2 linked regions of the Methylorubrum populi genome follow. The protein of the gene in region 1 interacts with the protein of each later gene in a pairwise test. Links are inferred from orthologs where the notes say so. Each region holds a gene or a part of one and is shown in the gene's direction. Other genes may lie near its edges.

Region 1 (7,332 bases):
CTGCCAGCGCGCCAGCGGGCTGGTGAGCGCGACGAGCACGGCATCGGCCGCCTTGCCGACGACGGCGAAGCTGATGATCGCCGCCAAGATCTGGTCGGGCTTGCTGAATTGCTGGCCGTCGAGGAGCAGGTAGCCGAGCCCCTCGGAGGCGCCCATCAGCTCGGCGGCCACCACGAACAGGAAGCCGAGTCCGAGCCCGGTGCGGAGCGCCGTCAGGGTCGCCGGCAGCACGGCGGGCAGGAGGATACGCCGGGCCAGCGCCAGCTTCGACAGGCGGAAGATGCGGCCCACCTCCACCAGCTTGCGATCGACCGAGGCGATCGCGCCGGCCACGCCGATATAGACGGGGAAGAACACGCCGACGGCGATCAGGGCGACCTTCGGGGTCTCCAGGATGCCGAACCAGAGGATGAACAGCGGCACCCAGGCGAGAGAGGGCACGGCACGCAGGGCCTGGAGGCTCGGATCGACCAGCCAGCGCAAGAACGGCAGCGTCGCGGTGAGCGCGCCCGCGAGGATGCCGGCGCCCGCCCCGAAGGCGAAGCCGAGGCCGACGCGGATCAGGGTCGCCTCGACATGGGTCCAGAGTTCGCCCGAGGCGGCGAGAGCCCAGAGCGCGGCGCCGATCCGGCTCGGCGGCGGCAGCAGGCGCCCGGAGGCGAGCCCCGTCGCGACGGCGATCTCCCAGCCGAGCGCGAGGGCGAGCGGCAGCAGCAGGCCGAGCGCCAGCCTCGCGCCGCCGCCGAGACCGGTGGTCCGACGCGCGGGAGCGGCCTTCGCCTCGGCGTCTTCGGAGAGGACGGAGGTGACGCTCATGCGGAAGGGTCGCGCCGGATCTGCATCGTGTTCTCGGAAAAGTCCCCCCGAACCGGCGGTTCAGCCACGCGCATCGGTCGCCGCGCGGACAGCAAGCGCCGCCAGCACGGTCCCCATGAACCAGCGCTGCGCGCGGCGCCAGACGGGCCGTTCGGCGAGGAAGGCGGCGACGGAACCGGCCGCCAGTACGATCGCCGCATTCACCGCCAGGCTCACCGCGATCTGGACGAGGCCGAGGGCGAGGGACTGGGTCAGCACGGCGCCGGCCGCCGGCTCGATGAATTGCGGCAGCAGAGAGAGGTACATTACCGCGATCTTCGGATTCAGCAGGTTCGTCAGGAAGCCCATGGCGAAGAGCCGCCCAGGCCCGTCGGGCGGCAGCGGGCGCGTATCGAAGGGCGAGTGCCCGTTCGGCCTCAGCGCCTGCCATGCCAGGAAGAGGAGATAGGCGGCGCCGGCCAGGCGCAGGGCGTCGTAGGCGAAGGGCACCGCCACGAGGAGGGCGGTGATGCCGAAGGCCGCGCAGAGCAGGTAGACGAGGAAGCCCGCCGCCACGCCCGTCAGCGATACCAGCCCGGCCGCCCGTCCCTGCGCCACCGTGCGCGAGACGAGGTAGGCCATGTTCGGGCCGGGCGTCAGCACCATCCCGAGGGAGACGAGGGCGAAGGCGGCGAGGTGCGCGGCGTCCGGCATCGGCCGCCTCAGCGGCCCGGTGCCGGGTTGAACTGCGGATCGATCAGGCCGTCCACCGCCGCCGCCACGTCGGTGGAAGCGGGAATGACGCCCGCCTGCTGCAGCGCGAGGCCGGCGGCGCGGATGCTCTCGGCCTGGGCCGGGCCGATAGCGGGCTGGCTCAGATCCGTGCGCTCGATCTGCTTGGCGATCACCGCCTCGGGCAGCTTGGTGGCGGAGACGAGTGCGCTCTTCAGGGCTTCCGGGTTGGCGAGGGCATAGGCGCGGGCCTGCTCGTAGGCGGCGATCACGACCTTGACGAGGTCGGGATGCGCCTTGGCGAAGTCCTCGCGCACGTCGAGCACGCCCCAGGTGTTGGCGGCAGCGTCCCGATAGAACAGCACGTCGTCGCTCTCGATCTCGGCAGCGGCCATCATCGGGTCGAGACCGGCCCAGGCATCGACGTCGCCGCGGTCGAGCGCCGTGCGTCCGTCGGCGTGCTGGAGCAGAACGAGCTTGGCGTCCTTCTCGGTCAGCCCGGCGCTCTGAAGCGCGCGGATGAGGAAGATGTGCGGATCGGTGCCGCGGGTGACCGCGATGCGCTTGCCCTTGAGGTCGGCGGGCTTGGTGATCCCGGTCTCCTTGCGCGTGACCAGCGCGGTCCATTCCGGCCGGGAATAGGCGTAGACGACCTTGACCGGATTGCCGTTGATGCGCGCCAGAAGCGCCGCTGCGCCGGCGGAGGAGCCGAAATCGATGGCGCTGCCGTTGAGGAATTCGAGCGCCTTGTTGGAGCCGAGCGACTGGACCCATCGCACCTTGATGCCGCGGGCTTTCAGCGCCTCCTCCAGGAACCCCTTCTCCTTCAGGACGAGGCTGACCGGGTTATAGGTCGCCCAGTCGAGCCGGATCTCCGAGACGTCGGCCGCGCGCAGGTCCGAACCGGCCGTCAGCAGCCCGAGGAATCCGACGAAAGCGGACAGGACGTGGCGGCGTCGGATCATATGGCTGGCTCCCTCGTCGGTCCGGCTTGCTGCCTGGATCCTTCCGATGGCTAAAACAGTCACGTTCGTTTCGTCAAACAAAAAATTCGCCGAAGAGAACAGCCGGGTCGGCTGCAACCGGCCGATGCCGCAGCCCGCTTTACATGCTAACGGAACGGCCATGTTCGACCCCGTTCCCGTCCTCGAAAAAGTCGTCGCCTCCCTCGACCGCGAGGCGCGCGAACCCACCAAGCTGCGCGGGCTTCTCGTGCCCGAGTTGCGCAAGGTGATCGAGGCCGGGCACCGGGAGGCCGAGCGTCTCCTGTTGAAGGAGCGGGACGGGATCGCCTGCGCGCAGCGGCTGAGCCGCCTCACCGACGCGGTGGTGCGGGCAATCTACGATGCCGTGGTCTGGCGTCTCTATCCCAACGACAATCCATCCACGGGCGAGCAGCTGGCGATCATCGCCACCGGCGGCTACGGGCGGGGCACGATGGCGCCGGGCTCGGACATCGATCTGCTATTCCTGCTGCCCTACAAGCAGACGGCATGGTCGGAGAGCGTCGTCGAGGCGATGCTCTACGTGCTCTGGGACCTGAAGCTGAAGGTCGGCCACGCGACGCGCTCGGTGGAGGAGTGCCTGCGCGAGGGCCGCGCGGACATGACGATCCGCACCGCCCTGCTCGAATCCCGCTTCCTGTTCGGTTCACGCCACCTGTTCGAGGAGCTGGTCACGCGCTTCGATACGGAACTTGTGATCGGCTCGGCTTCCGAGTTCGTGGATGCCAAGCTGCGCGAGCGCGACGCCCGCGTCGCCAAGGCCGGCGCGTCGCGCTACCTCGTCGAGCCCAACGTCAAGGACGGCAAGGGCGGTCTGCGCGACCTCAACACCCTGTTCTGGATCGCGAAATACACCTACCGCGTGCGCGATCAGGTCGAGCTGGTCCATGCCGGGCTGTTCACGCCGGACGAGTACAAGCTTTTCGAACGCTGCGAGGAGTTCCTGTGGCGCGTGCGCTGCCACATCCATTTCGTGACCGGACGCGCCGAGGAGCGGCTGTCGTTCGGGCTTCAGCCCAAGATCGCCGAGCGGCTCGGCTTCGGCGCCCGCGGCGGCCTCTCGGGCGTCGAGCGCTTCATGAAAGCCTACTTCCTCATCGCCAAGGATGTCGGCGACCTGACCGCGATCGTGTGTGCGGAACTCGAAGCGCGCCACGCCAAGCGCACGCCGGTGCTCGACCGCTGGATCGGCCGCTTTCGCGACCGCTTCCGCGCGACCTCGATCGAGGCCGAGGATTTCTGGATCGACAATGGCAGGGTCAACATTCGCGGCGAGGACGCGTTCGAGCGTGATCCGGTCAACCTGATCCGCCTGTTCTGGCTGGCCGACCGGCACAACCTGCCGATCCATCCCGATGCGGCGCGGCTGGCCAACCGCTCGCTCCGCCTGATCACCCACGCGGTGCGCGTGGACGCGGAAGCCAACCGGCTCTTCCTCGACATCCTCACCTCGAAGAACGCCCCGGAGACGATCCTCCGCTCGATGAACGAGGCCGGCGTACTCGGCCGGTTCATTCCGGAATTCGGCCGCATCGTCGCGATGATGCAGTTCAACATGTACCATCACTACACGGTGGACGAGCATCTCCTGCGCTCGATCGGCGTGCTCGCCGCGATCGATTCCGGCCGCGTGCGCGAGGAGCATCCGCTGGCCTCGCGCCTCATCGACACGATCCACAACCGCCGCGCCCTCTACGTCGCGATCCTGCTGCACGACATCGCCAAGGGGCGGCCGGAGGATCACTCGATCGCCGGCGCGGCCATCGCCCGCAAGCTCGGGCCGCGCTTCGGCCTCAGCCAGGCGGAGACCGAGACGGTGTCCTGGCTGGTCGAGCATCACCTGCTCATGTCGATGACGGCGCAGAGCCGTGATCTCTCCGATCATAAGACCATCGAGAAATTCGCGAGCGAGGTGCAGAGCCTGGAGCGGCTGAAGCTGCTCGCGATCCTCACCGTCGCCGACATCAAGGCGGTCGGCCCCGGCGTGTGGACGGCCTGGAAGGGCACGCTGCTGCGCACCCTCTACGACGAGACCGAGGTCGTGCTCTCCGGCGGCCACTCGGAGATCGCCCGCACCGACCGGGTGCGGCTGATCCAGATGGCCCTGCGCGAGCAGCTCTCCGACTGGAATTCGGAGGTGTTCGATGCCTACGCCGCGCGCCACAACCAAGCGTACTGGCTGAAAGTCGACAGCACGCGCCACTACAAGAACGCCCGCTTCCTGCGTACCGTGATGGAGGAGGGCCGCACCAGCGCCACCACCTACGAGACCGATCCTGTCCGCGGCGTGACCGAGCTGACGGTCTACTCGCCGGACCATCCGCGCCTGCTGGCGATCATCACGGGCGCCTGCGCGACCACGGGCGGCAACATCGTCGATGCGCAGATTTTCACCACGACCGACGGCTTCGCCCTCGATTCGATCTTCATCTCCCGCGCCTTCGAGCGGGACGAGGACGAGCTCCGCCGGGCGGGGCGCATCGCCACCGCGATCGAGCGGGCGCTCAAGGGCGAGATCAAGATCGCCGAACTCGTCGCCGACAAGCACCCGAAGCAGCCGCCCAAGACCTTCCTCGTTCCGCCGGACGTGTCGATCGACAACGCCCTGTCGAGCCGCGAGACCGTGGTGGAAATCACCGGCCTCGACCGGCCGGGCCTGCTTTACGAACTGACGACGGCGCTGAACCGCCTGAGCCTCAACATCACCTCGGCGCATGTGGCGACTTTCGGCGAGCGGGCGGTGGACGTGTTCTACGTGACCGACCTCACCGGCACCCGCGTGATGCAGCCCGACCGGCTCGCGATGATCCGCGCCGCGGTAATGGAAGTGTTCGCCAGCGACGTCGCCGCGCTGCGCGCCGAAGGCCTCGACGCCCTGGTCGATTCGCCCCCGCCGCGGGAGTTGTAGGGGGCGATAGCGCGGCCTTCGCTTGATTTCGGGGATGGCCCGAATGATATCAGCCGCATCCCGGAACACTTCGAGACCCGATCGATCGCACGATGATGGCTGACGACATGGAGAATCAGGACCGGCACAACGGCGCCGAGGCGGAGGTGCCGCCGCAGGCCGCTTCCTCGACCGCGGGTGCGGATGCCGAGGCTCTGGCGGCCGCGATCGCCGAGCGCGACGAGTTCAAGGACCGGCTGCTGCGCACGCTGGCCGAGATGGAGAACCTGCGCCGCCGCACCGAGCGCGAGGTCGCGGATGCCCGCACCTACGCGGTGACGAGCTTCGCCCGCGACATGCTCAACGCCGCCGACAATATCCGCCGCGCGCTCGAAAGCGTGCCGGCCGATGCGCGGGCGAGCGCGGACGGCGCCTTCAAGGCTCTGATCGAGGGCATCGAGCTGACCGAACGGGATCTGGCCAAGACGCTGGAGCGCCACGGCGTGAAGGTGGTCGATCCGCAGGGGCAGCGCTTCGATCCGAACCGGCATCAGGCGATGTTCGAGGTGCCCAACACCGAGGTTCCGAACGGCACTGTCGTTCAGGTGGTCCAGACCGGCTACATCATCGGCGACCGGACCCTGCGCCCGGCCCTGGTCGGTGTCTCCAAGGGCGGCCCGAAGCCCGAGGCGAACAAGGCCGCCGATCCGGCGTGACGTCTCTGATAGATCGGTCAATGAAAAGGCCGGCGCCCCTGCGCCGGCCTTTTTCGTGGTCGTCCGCTACTCCGCGGCCTGCCGCGTCGTCTCGCGGAACGGATGGGCTGGATAGGTGCCGATGATGCGAAGTTCCTTCGAGAAGTAGCGCAGTTCCTCCAGGGCCCGGCGCAGGCCGTCATCCTCCGGATGGCCGTCGACCTCGGCATAGAACTGGGTCGCGGTGAACTGACCCTCGACCATGTAGCTCTCGAGCTTCGACATGTTGACGCCGTTGGTCGCGAAGCCGCCGAGCGCCTTGTAGAGCGCCGCCGGGATGTTGCGGACCCGGAAGATGAAGCTCGTCACTGTCGGGCCGTTGCCGGGCTCGATCTCGACGGGTTCGGGCGAGAACACCACGAAGCGGGTGGTGTTGTGCGCCTCGTCCTCGACGTCGCGCTCGAGGATGTCGAGGCCGTAGACCTCCGCCGCCATGGCCGGGGCGAGCGCCGCCCGCGTCGGATCCTGCGCCTCCGCCACCTCGCGAGCGGCACCGGCGGTGTCGCCGGCCACCACGGCCTTCAGGCCGAGGCGGCGGATGATCCGGCGGCACTGGCCGAGCGCGTGGACGTGGCTGTGCACGCTGGTCAGGCCTTCCGCGCCCACACCCGGCAGCACCATGAGCTGGAAGTGGATCGGCAGAAAGTGCTCGGCGATGATGTGCAGCCGCGAGGTCGGGATCAGGTGATGGATGTCGGCGACCCGGCCGGCGATCGAGTTCTCGATCGGGATCATCGCGAGGCCGGCCTTGCCCTCGTTCACCGCGGCGAAGGCGTCCTCGAAGGTGGCGCAGGGCAGCGCGGTCCAGCCGGGATAGGCCTGCGAGCAGATGATGTGCGAGTTGGCCCCGGGCTCACCCTGATAGGCAATGGTGCGGTCGGTCATTGTGCTTCGGTGGTTTAGTTGAGGCGGCGGACGGCGAGCAGAGTGCGGGCGCGCTCCAGGTCGGCCGGGGTGTCGACGCCGAGCGGCAGATCCTCGACGATCATGGCGTCGATGCGCATACCGGCCTCCAGCGCGCGCAGTTGCTCGAGCTTCTCGCGCCGTTCAAGCTCGCCCTGCGGCAGGGCGACGAACCGGGCGAGCGCCTTCCGGCGATAGGCGTAGAGGCCGATATGGTGGAACAGCGGCCCGTCGCCCCAGGGCGCGCGGGCGCGGG
Region 2 (6,740 bases), 3.7 Mb from region 1 along the record:
ACAGGCCCTCCGGCTCATCCGTCACAGACTTCACCCCCGGCTGGTGTCCGGCACCGGAGCGGGCGCGCGAAACGACGGTTGAGAGCTCGTCCGTGAGTAGCCGGGGCGGGGCCCTGCGGCAAGTCCTGCGGAGCCGGGGAAACCGGTCGGAGGCCCTGTTCGCTCAGGCGACCGCGGGACCGGCAACGTGGTGCGGACACCACCGAACGTGGCTCGGCCGGCGAGCGCTCGGTCGAGCGCGTCGCCGGATCGCGGCGGCGCCCGCATCACCGGCAGGGCCGGGCGGTCAGCGTTTCGGCCTCCGATCTTCCGGCATTTCCGGTTTGGGGTCCTTCGAAGGGTCGGGATTGTCGTCGGGCTTGACCGTCGCCCCCGGCGTGCCCTTGCCGGGATGCCCGGTCTGCTCGTCGATGTTCCCGAGCGCACCACCCTCCTGCGTCTTGCCGGCCTCCGTGCCAGGCTTTTCCGGCTTCCTCATGTCGTTCTCCCATGCGCGAAGCAAAAGCGCCCCGAGCCCGGAGAACGCGTGGCGAACCCACAAGGCGCCGCCTGATCGGCAGTATGATGCAGAATTGATGAGGCCGGGGCGGGGGCGCCTCTCGTCGCCGGAAACGGGATCGCAGGTGTCCGCGGTTGCTGAATGCGCTTCCCGCACCGGCGTCGGTCGCATGGCGGCGTCGCCCCGAACCTCCGGCGGCCCCTCGCGATCGGCGGCCGGCTGCCCTATGCTGAGAGCCCCAACAGGAGAACGCCATGCACTATACCGTTCATTGGACCGCGCCTTCAGGCCCTTCGAGGGAGCCGCACGCGCTCGGAGCGAGGGCCGCCGAGCGGGCCATGACCTTCGCAAGCATGGGCGCCTCGGACGTCTACGTGGAGACCACCGACGGACGGGTGTTCCGGGCGCCGGCCCAGATGGCCGCCCTGGTTCAGTACGCCCAGACCGCCGACGCCGACCAGGTCTGACCCCGCAAGTTCGGGCCGTCCGGCCCGTCTGTGCGGCGGCGGGATCAGGAGCCGACGAGCTGCCACTCGAATACGAGTTGGCGCAGCCGCGCCTGGGCGGCGCGGCGAGCCTCGTCGAAGGTTCCGTAGCTCTGCGGGCCGTAGCGCCGGGGCGCGCCCTTCTCGACGATGGAGCAGACGAAGCGACCGGGACGCCGCCAGCACGGGCGCACGTCGATGGAGTAGGGGTGGTCGTTCCGGTCAGGCATCCGGACATCGTGCCATGCCCCTCGACCTCCACCAAGGCGCGGCGGCACCGTGAACGGCTCACATTTGCTTGCGGCCGGCTGCCTGCCGCCGATCCTCGGGCGCCTCCCCGGGCCCGCGGCGGACGGGCAGCGGACGGGCGGCCTTCAGGCCTCGTCCCTCAAGCCTCGTCCTCGGCCTGCGAGGGGCGCAGGGAGCGCTCGATCGTCTCCAGAACGGTCTTGGCGAGCGCCGCGTCCGGATCGTCTCGGAACAGCACGTCACGCAGCATGGCGAGGTAGCCCTCGAGGCGCTCGTCGTAATGGTCGGAATCGATCGAACGCAGCACGCTTGCCAGGAAGCCCACCGCCATCTGGTGGGCCACCTGCTTGGCGCCGAGTTCGGCGAGCCCCTCGGCGAGGTTCGTCACCGCCGCATCGTGGCGCGCACTGACGGCGGCGAGCGCGGCGAGTTGCTGGGTCTGGTCCATCGGTATCGGGTCCTCGGAACGCGCCTGCGGTCGGAATCGCCGCTCACGACTTCGCGTCGGCGAAGCGGCGGAACGCCTCCAGCGTCTCGGCGCTCACATGGTGCTCGATGCCCTCCGCGTCGCGCCGCGCCGTCTCGGCACTGACGCCCACGGCGCGCAGGAAGCGCTCGACGATGCGGTGACGCTCCCGCGACTGCTCGGCCAGGGCCTGCCCGGCCGCGGTGAGAAACACGCCGCGATAGGGCCGCTGCTGCACGAGGCCGTCCTCGGCGAGGCGCTTGAGCATCTTGGCGACCGTCGGCTGGGCCACGCCGAGGCGGGCGGCGATGTCGACCTGCCGCGCCTCGCCACCATCGCCGATCAGGTCGGCGATCAGCTCGACGTAATCCTCCACGAGTTCGAGACGGCGCGCCTCGCGGGCCTGACGGAAGCTCTCGACATGGACCTCCGCATCGACGAGCGGCGCGTCCGCGCCCGCACGGTGCGATTCCGGTGCCGGCTTCTGCCTCATCTCTCGCCCCATATCTCGCGACGCGTCCTGCATGAGGCGGCGGGCTCCTCCGTTCCCGGGCGCGGCCCGGCTGGCCCGCGCCCCACCTGATCGACATGGTTCACGAAACACGCGCCGCACGGGCGACGCGCCACGGATCACGCTGCGGCGCCGGCGGGCGATCCGCCGGGTGTCGCGGGTCGTTCGTGGCGACCTGTTTAACCTATGCGCACCGCGCGCGGGAACCCGGTCCCGGATCCTCTTGATCACAGCTTCGGCACAGCTTTATAGCTAAAGCTATAAGACTGTATCGTCCCGACCGGCGCGGGGGAGCGGGCGCACCTCCCGCGCCGCGCCGTCCCGTCGGCCCTCCTGGGGGAGCGGCGGACCGGAGCCGGGGGAAACGGGCACCTCGATGCGAATGGAAGCGGTGATGGATCAGGTTCGGCCGGCCCCGCCCGGACAAGCCTCCGCGGAGCCGAGCCTCGGCGCGCTCAACGCCAGCGTGCCGGTGCGGGCGGGCGGATCCTGGCTGTGGCGGCTCTTCGCCTTCCTCGGGCCAGGCTACATGATCTCGGTCGGCTACATGGACCCGGGCAACTGGGCCACCGACATCGCCGGCGGCGCCCAGTTCGGCTACACCCTGCTCTCCGTCATCCTGCTCTCGAACCTGATGGCGATCGTGCTGCAGGCACTCGCCGCACGGCTCGGCATCGCCACCGGCCTCGACCTCGCCCAGGCCTGCCGCGAGCGCACCTCGCGGCCCGTCAGCATCGCCCTGTGGCTGATCTGCGAGGCGGCGATCATCGCCTGCGACCTCGCCGAGGTGATCGGCACGGCGATCGCCCTCAAGCTGCTGTTCGGCATCCCGCTGACGCTGGGCGCCATCATCACCGCGCTCGACGTGTTCGTGGTGCTGCTGCTCCTGCGCCGGGGATTCCGGGCGCTGGAGGCCTTCGTGATCGGCCTCCTGACGATCATCTTCGTCTGCTTCGGCCTGCAGATCGCGATGGCCGCGCCGCCGATCCAGGCGGTGCTCGGCGGCTTCGTGCCCTCGCGGGAGATCGTGACCAACCCGGCCGCGCTCTACATCGCCATCGGCATCATCGGCGCCACCGTGATGCCGCACAACCTCTACCTCCACTCCTCGATCGTGCAGACGCGGGCCTATCCCCGCACCGACGAGGGCCGCCGCGAGGCGCTGCGCTTCGCCGTCACCGATTCAACCGTGGCGCTGATGCTGGCGCTGTTCGTCAACGCCGCGATCCTGATCATGGCCGCGTCCGTGTTCCACGCGGGCGGGCGCACCGATGTCGAGGAGATCGAGCAGGCCTACGAGCTGCTCTCGCCGCTGCTCGGCGTCGGCCTCGCCTCGACCCTGTTCGCCGTGGCGCTGCTGGCGTCGGGCCTCAACTCGACGGTGACGGCGACGCTCGCCGGCCAGATCGTGATGGAGGGCTTCCTGCGGCTGCGCCTGCCGCCCTTCGCCCGGCGGCTGGTGACGCGGGGCATCGCCATCGTGCCGGTGGTGATCGTCACCGCCCTCTACGGCGAGCAGGGCACGGCCCGGCTCCTCGTGCTGAGCCAGGTCGTGCTCTCGATGCAGCTGCCCTTCGCAGTGATCCCGCTGGTGCACTTCGTCTCGGACCGGCGGCTGATGGGCGCCTTCGTGATCCCGGGCTGGCTGAAGGGGCTGTCCTGGGTGATCGCCGCCATCATCGTGACCCTGAACGTGAAGCTGTTGATCGACACGCTCACCGGCGCCTGACGGCCGCGCCTCATGCCTCGGCGGCGCGCAGATGCGTCACGAAATCCTGCGCGAAGGGCGGCAGGCCCGCGAGATCGCGCAGGCAGAGCTTGAGGTCGCGTGCGGCCCAAGAATCTTCCAGCGGCACGAGGGCGATCGCCATCGTCCGCCATGCCCGCCGCGCCGTGGTCTCCGGCACGATGCCGAGGCCGACGCCGCACTCCACGAGGCGGCAGACCGCGTCGAAGCTGCGCAGCTGCACCCGCAGCCGCATCGGCCGGCCGATGCGGGAGGCCTTCTCGGCGAGGAAGCGGGTCAGCGCGCTTGGCCGGTCGAGGCCGACGAGGTCGTGCTCCAGCACCTCGGCGAAGCCGACGCTCTTGCGGCGGGCCAGCGCGTGGCCGGTCGCGACCACCACGACGAAGCGGTCGTGGCGGAAGGGGAAGGTCTGGAGCGTGCCGGTATCGACGGTGCCCGCGACGATGCCGAGATCGGCCGCCCCATCGGCCACCATGCCGACGATCTCGTCGGAGGTGCGCTCCTCGATATCGACGCTGATCCCGGTGTGGAGCGCCAGATAGGCGGAGAGCGCCTCGGGCAGGAATTCGGTGAGCGCGTTGGTGTTCGACAGGACCCGGATCTGCCCGACGGCGCCGCCGGCAAACACGGACAGGTCGCCCTGAAGCCGCTCGATCTGGCCCAGAATCTCGCGGGCATGGGCCAGCAGGGCGCGGCCGGCGGGCGTCGGCGTCACCCCCTGGCGCCCGCGCAGCAGCAGCGCGGCGCCGAGCGACTCCTCCATTGCCCGCACCCTTGCCGAGGCGGCGGCGAGCGCAAGGTTCGCCCGCTCCGCCCCGTGGGTGATCGAGCCCGCCTCGACGATGTGGCGGAACAGGTTCAGATCGACGAGATCGAAGCGCATCATGGGGTGAGCCCGATTTCGAACCTCAGGTACGTGCTTTCGCGCGCCGTGGAGCCAGAGCCGGCCGCACAGCCTATCACGCCCTCGTGAGCACGGCACCAGCCTTCGCCAACGGCGAAGGCACCCACCACCAAAGCCGAATTGCGAACCGTTCCAATTCGCGTTTGAAGCGCGCCCATGGGAGCCGCAGCCGCCAGCATCATCGGGGGACAGGGCACGGTCGTCGCGGCCGGGGGCCTGCTCGTGCTGTGCATGGGGCTGTGGGCGACCGGCCTCGTCGCCGAGATCGTCACGGCGCTGATGTTCTTCGCGCTCGCCATGCTGCTCAAGCTCGCGCCGGCGCAGACGGTCTTTTCGGGATTTGCCTCCTCCGCCTTCTGGCTGGTGACGGGGGGCATGGTGGTCGGGCTCGCCATGAACCGCACCGGCCTGGGCGACCGGCTGGCGCGCGCGCTGGCCGTCCGGCTGCCGGCCTCCTATCCCGGCTTCGTCGCTGGGCTCGTCGCCTTCTCCTTCGCCCTCGCCTTCGTGATGCCGTCCAATCTCGGGCGCATCGCCCTGATGGTGCCGGTGGTGATCGCGCTCTGCGACGCCTTCGGGCTGGAGGCCGGGCGTCCGGGCCGGACGGGGGCCTTGCTCGCCTTCGGCGTGGCGACGCCGATGCTCTCGGCGGCGATCCTGCCCGCCAACGTGCCGAACCTCGTCATGGCCGGCACCGCCGAGACGCTGTTCGGGATCCATCTCAACTATCTGCCCTATCTCTTTCTGCACGCCCCCGTTCTGGGCTTCGTGAAGGGCGCGATCCTCGTCGCCTGCACGGTGCTGATCTTCCCCGACCGTCTCGACGGGAAGCGGCCCGAGCTGGCCCCGCTGCCGCCGCCCTCGGGCGCAGAGCGGCGCCTCTCGGTGATCCTCGCGGTGATGCTGGCGCTCTGGCTCACCGACGGCTGGCACGGCATCCCGCCCGCCTGGATCGGCCTCGCCGCGGCGGTGATCTGCCTGCTGCCGCGCATCGGCGTCCTGTCGTCCCAGAGTTTCGGTGAGATCCCGCTGCGGACCTGCTTCTACGTCGCCGCCCTGTTCGGGCTGACGGCGGTAGTCAACGAGACCGGGCTCGGCGCCGATCTCGGCCACGCGCTCCTCTCGGTCGCCCCGCTGGAGCCCGGCGCGCCAGCCAAGAACTTCGCGACGCTCACCGGCCTGTCGATCGGCTTCCTGTTCACCGCCACCGCCAACGGCGCGCCCGCCCTCTATACGGCGCTGGCGGAGGAGTTTTCCCGCGCCAGCGGCTTCGATCTCATGAGCGTGCTGATGGTGCAGGTCGTCGGCTACTCGACCCTGTTCCTGCCCTATCAGGCGCCGCCCATCATCATGACGATGGATCTCGGACGCCTGTCGCTCGCCGACGCGACGAAGCTGACACTCGCCACGGGCGTCGCGTCGCTCCTCGTCGCGACCCCGCTCGCCTATCTCTGGTTTCGGTTGATCGGGCGGCTCGCGTGAGGAGAGCCCGTGAGACAGATCCGCGCGATCGTCAGCTTGACCAATGCTGCACTGCAGCACCGCCATTGCCGGCTGGAGCCCGCCGCCCTAACCCTTCCCTGGAATTTATCCAGTCTTCGACGCGAGGATCGTGAGCCGCGATGAACCCTACCGTCAGACCCACGGTCGCCCAGCCGCTCTCGCCCCATCTCCAGATCTACCGCTGGACCTGGACCATGGCGATGTCGGTGTTCCACCGCATCACCGGCACGGCGCTCTACGGCGGCACCTTCCTCGTCGCGGTCTGGCTGGTAGCGCTCGCCTCCGGTCCGCGCGCCTACGATACGGTGGCGTGGTTCTTCGGCTCGCTGATCGGGCGCGCCATCCTGTTCGCCTACACCTGGGTGCTGATGCACCA

Evidence for each region.
Region 2: the proteins of grpE (region 1) and MPPM_RS19290 interact in binary tests that used the Escherichia coli proteins (3 or more experiments, as listed by UniProt). The link is inferred for Methylorubrum populi from one-to-one orthologs.

Annotation. Positions count from the first base shown.
Region 1 is NZ_AP014809.1:423,982-431,313, forward strand. The notes cover bases 4,584-7,332. They hold grpE (nucleotide exchange factor GrpE), read left to right. Parts: upstream 4,584-5,531; coding sequence 5,532-6,134; downstream 6,135-7,332. Other genes in these bases: MPPM_RS01925 ([protein-PII] uridylyltransferase), read left to right, coding at 4,584-5,439; MPPM_RS01935 (prephenate dehydratase), read right to left, coding at 6,201-7,058; MPPM_RS01940 (3-deoxy-manno-octulosonate cytidylyltransferase), read right to left, coding at 7,073-7,332. Also shown: MPPM_RS01910 (ABC transporter permease), read right to left, coding at 1-816; MPPM_RS01915 (LysE family translocator), read right to left, coding at 877-1,509; MPPM_RS01920 (aliphatic sulfonate ABC transporter substrate-binding protein), read right to left, coding at 1,518-2,492; more of MPPM_RS01925, read left to right, coding at 2,617-4,583. UniProt on the Escherichia coli protein: Participates actively in the response to hyperosmotic and heat shock by preventing the aggregation of stress-denatured proteins, in association with DnaK and GrpE. It is the nucleotide exchange factor for DnaK and may function as a thermosensor.
Region 2 is NZ_AP014809.1:4,142,618-4,149,357, forward strand. Bases 1,831-4,771 are described here. They hold MPPM_RS19290 (Nramp family divalent metal transporter), read left to right. Parts: upstream 1,831-2,604; coding sequence 2,605-3,939; downstream 3,940-4,771. Other genes in these bases: mntR (manganese-binding transcriptional regulator MntR), read right to left, coding at 1,831-2,192; MPPM_RS19295 (LysR family transcriptional regulator), read right to left, coding at 3,950-4,771. In the rest of the region: MPPM_RS19265 (hypothetical protein), read right to left, coding at 287-478; MPPM_RS29365 (hypothetical protein), read left to right, coding at 754-966; MPPM_RS19275 (hypothetical protein), read right to left, coding at 1,011-1,214; MPPM_RS19280 (hypothetical protein), read right to left, coding at 1,373-1,681; more of mntR, read right to left, coding at 1,725-1,830; more of MPPM_RS19295, read right to left, coding at 4,772-4,843; MPPM_RS19300 (SLC13 family permease), read left to right, coding at 5,018-6,343; sdhC (succinate dehydrogenase, cytochrome b556 subunit), read left to right, coding at 6,484-6,740. UniProt on the Escherichia coli protein: H(+)-stimulated, divalent metal cation uptake system. Involved in manganese and iron uptake. Can also transport cadmium, cobalt, zinc and to a lesser extent nickel and copper. Involved in response to reactive oxygen.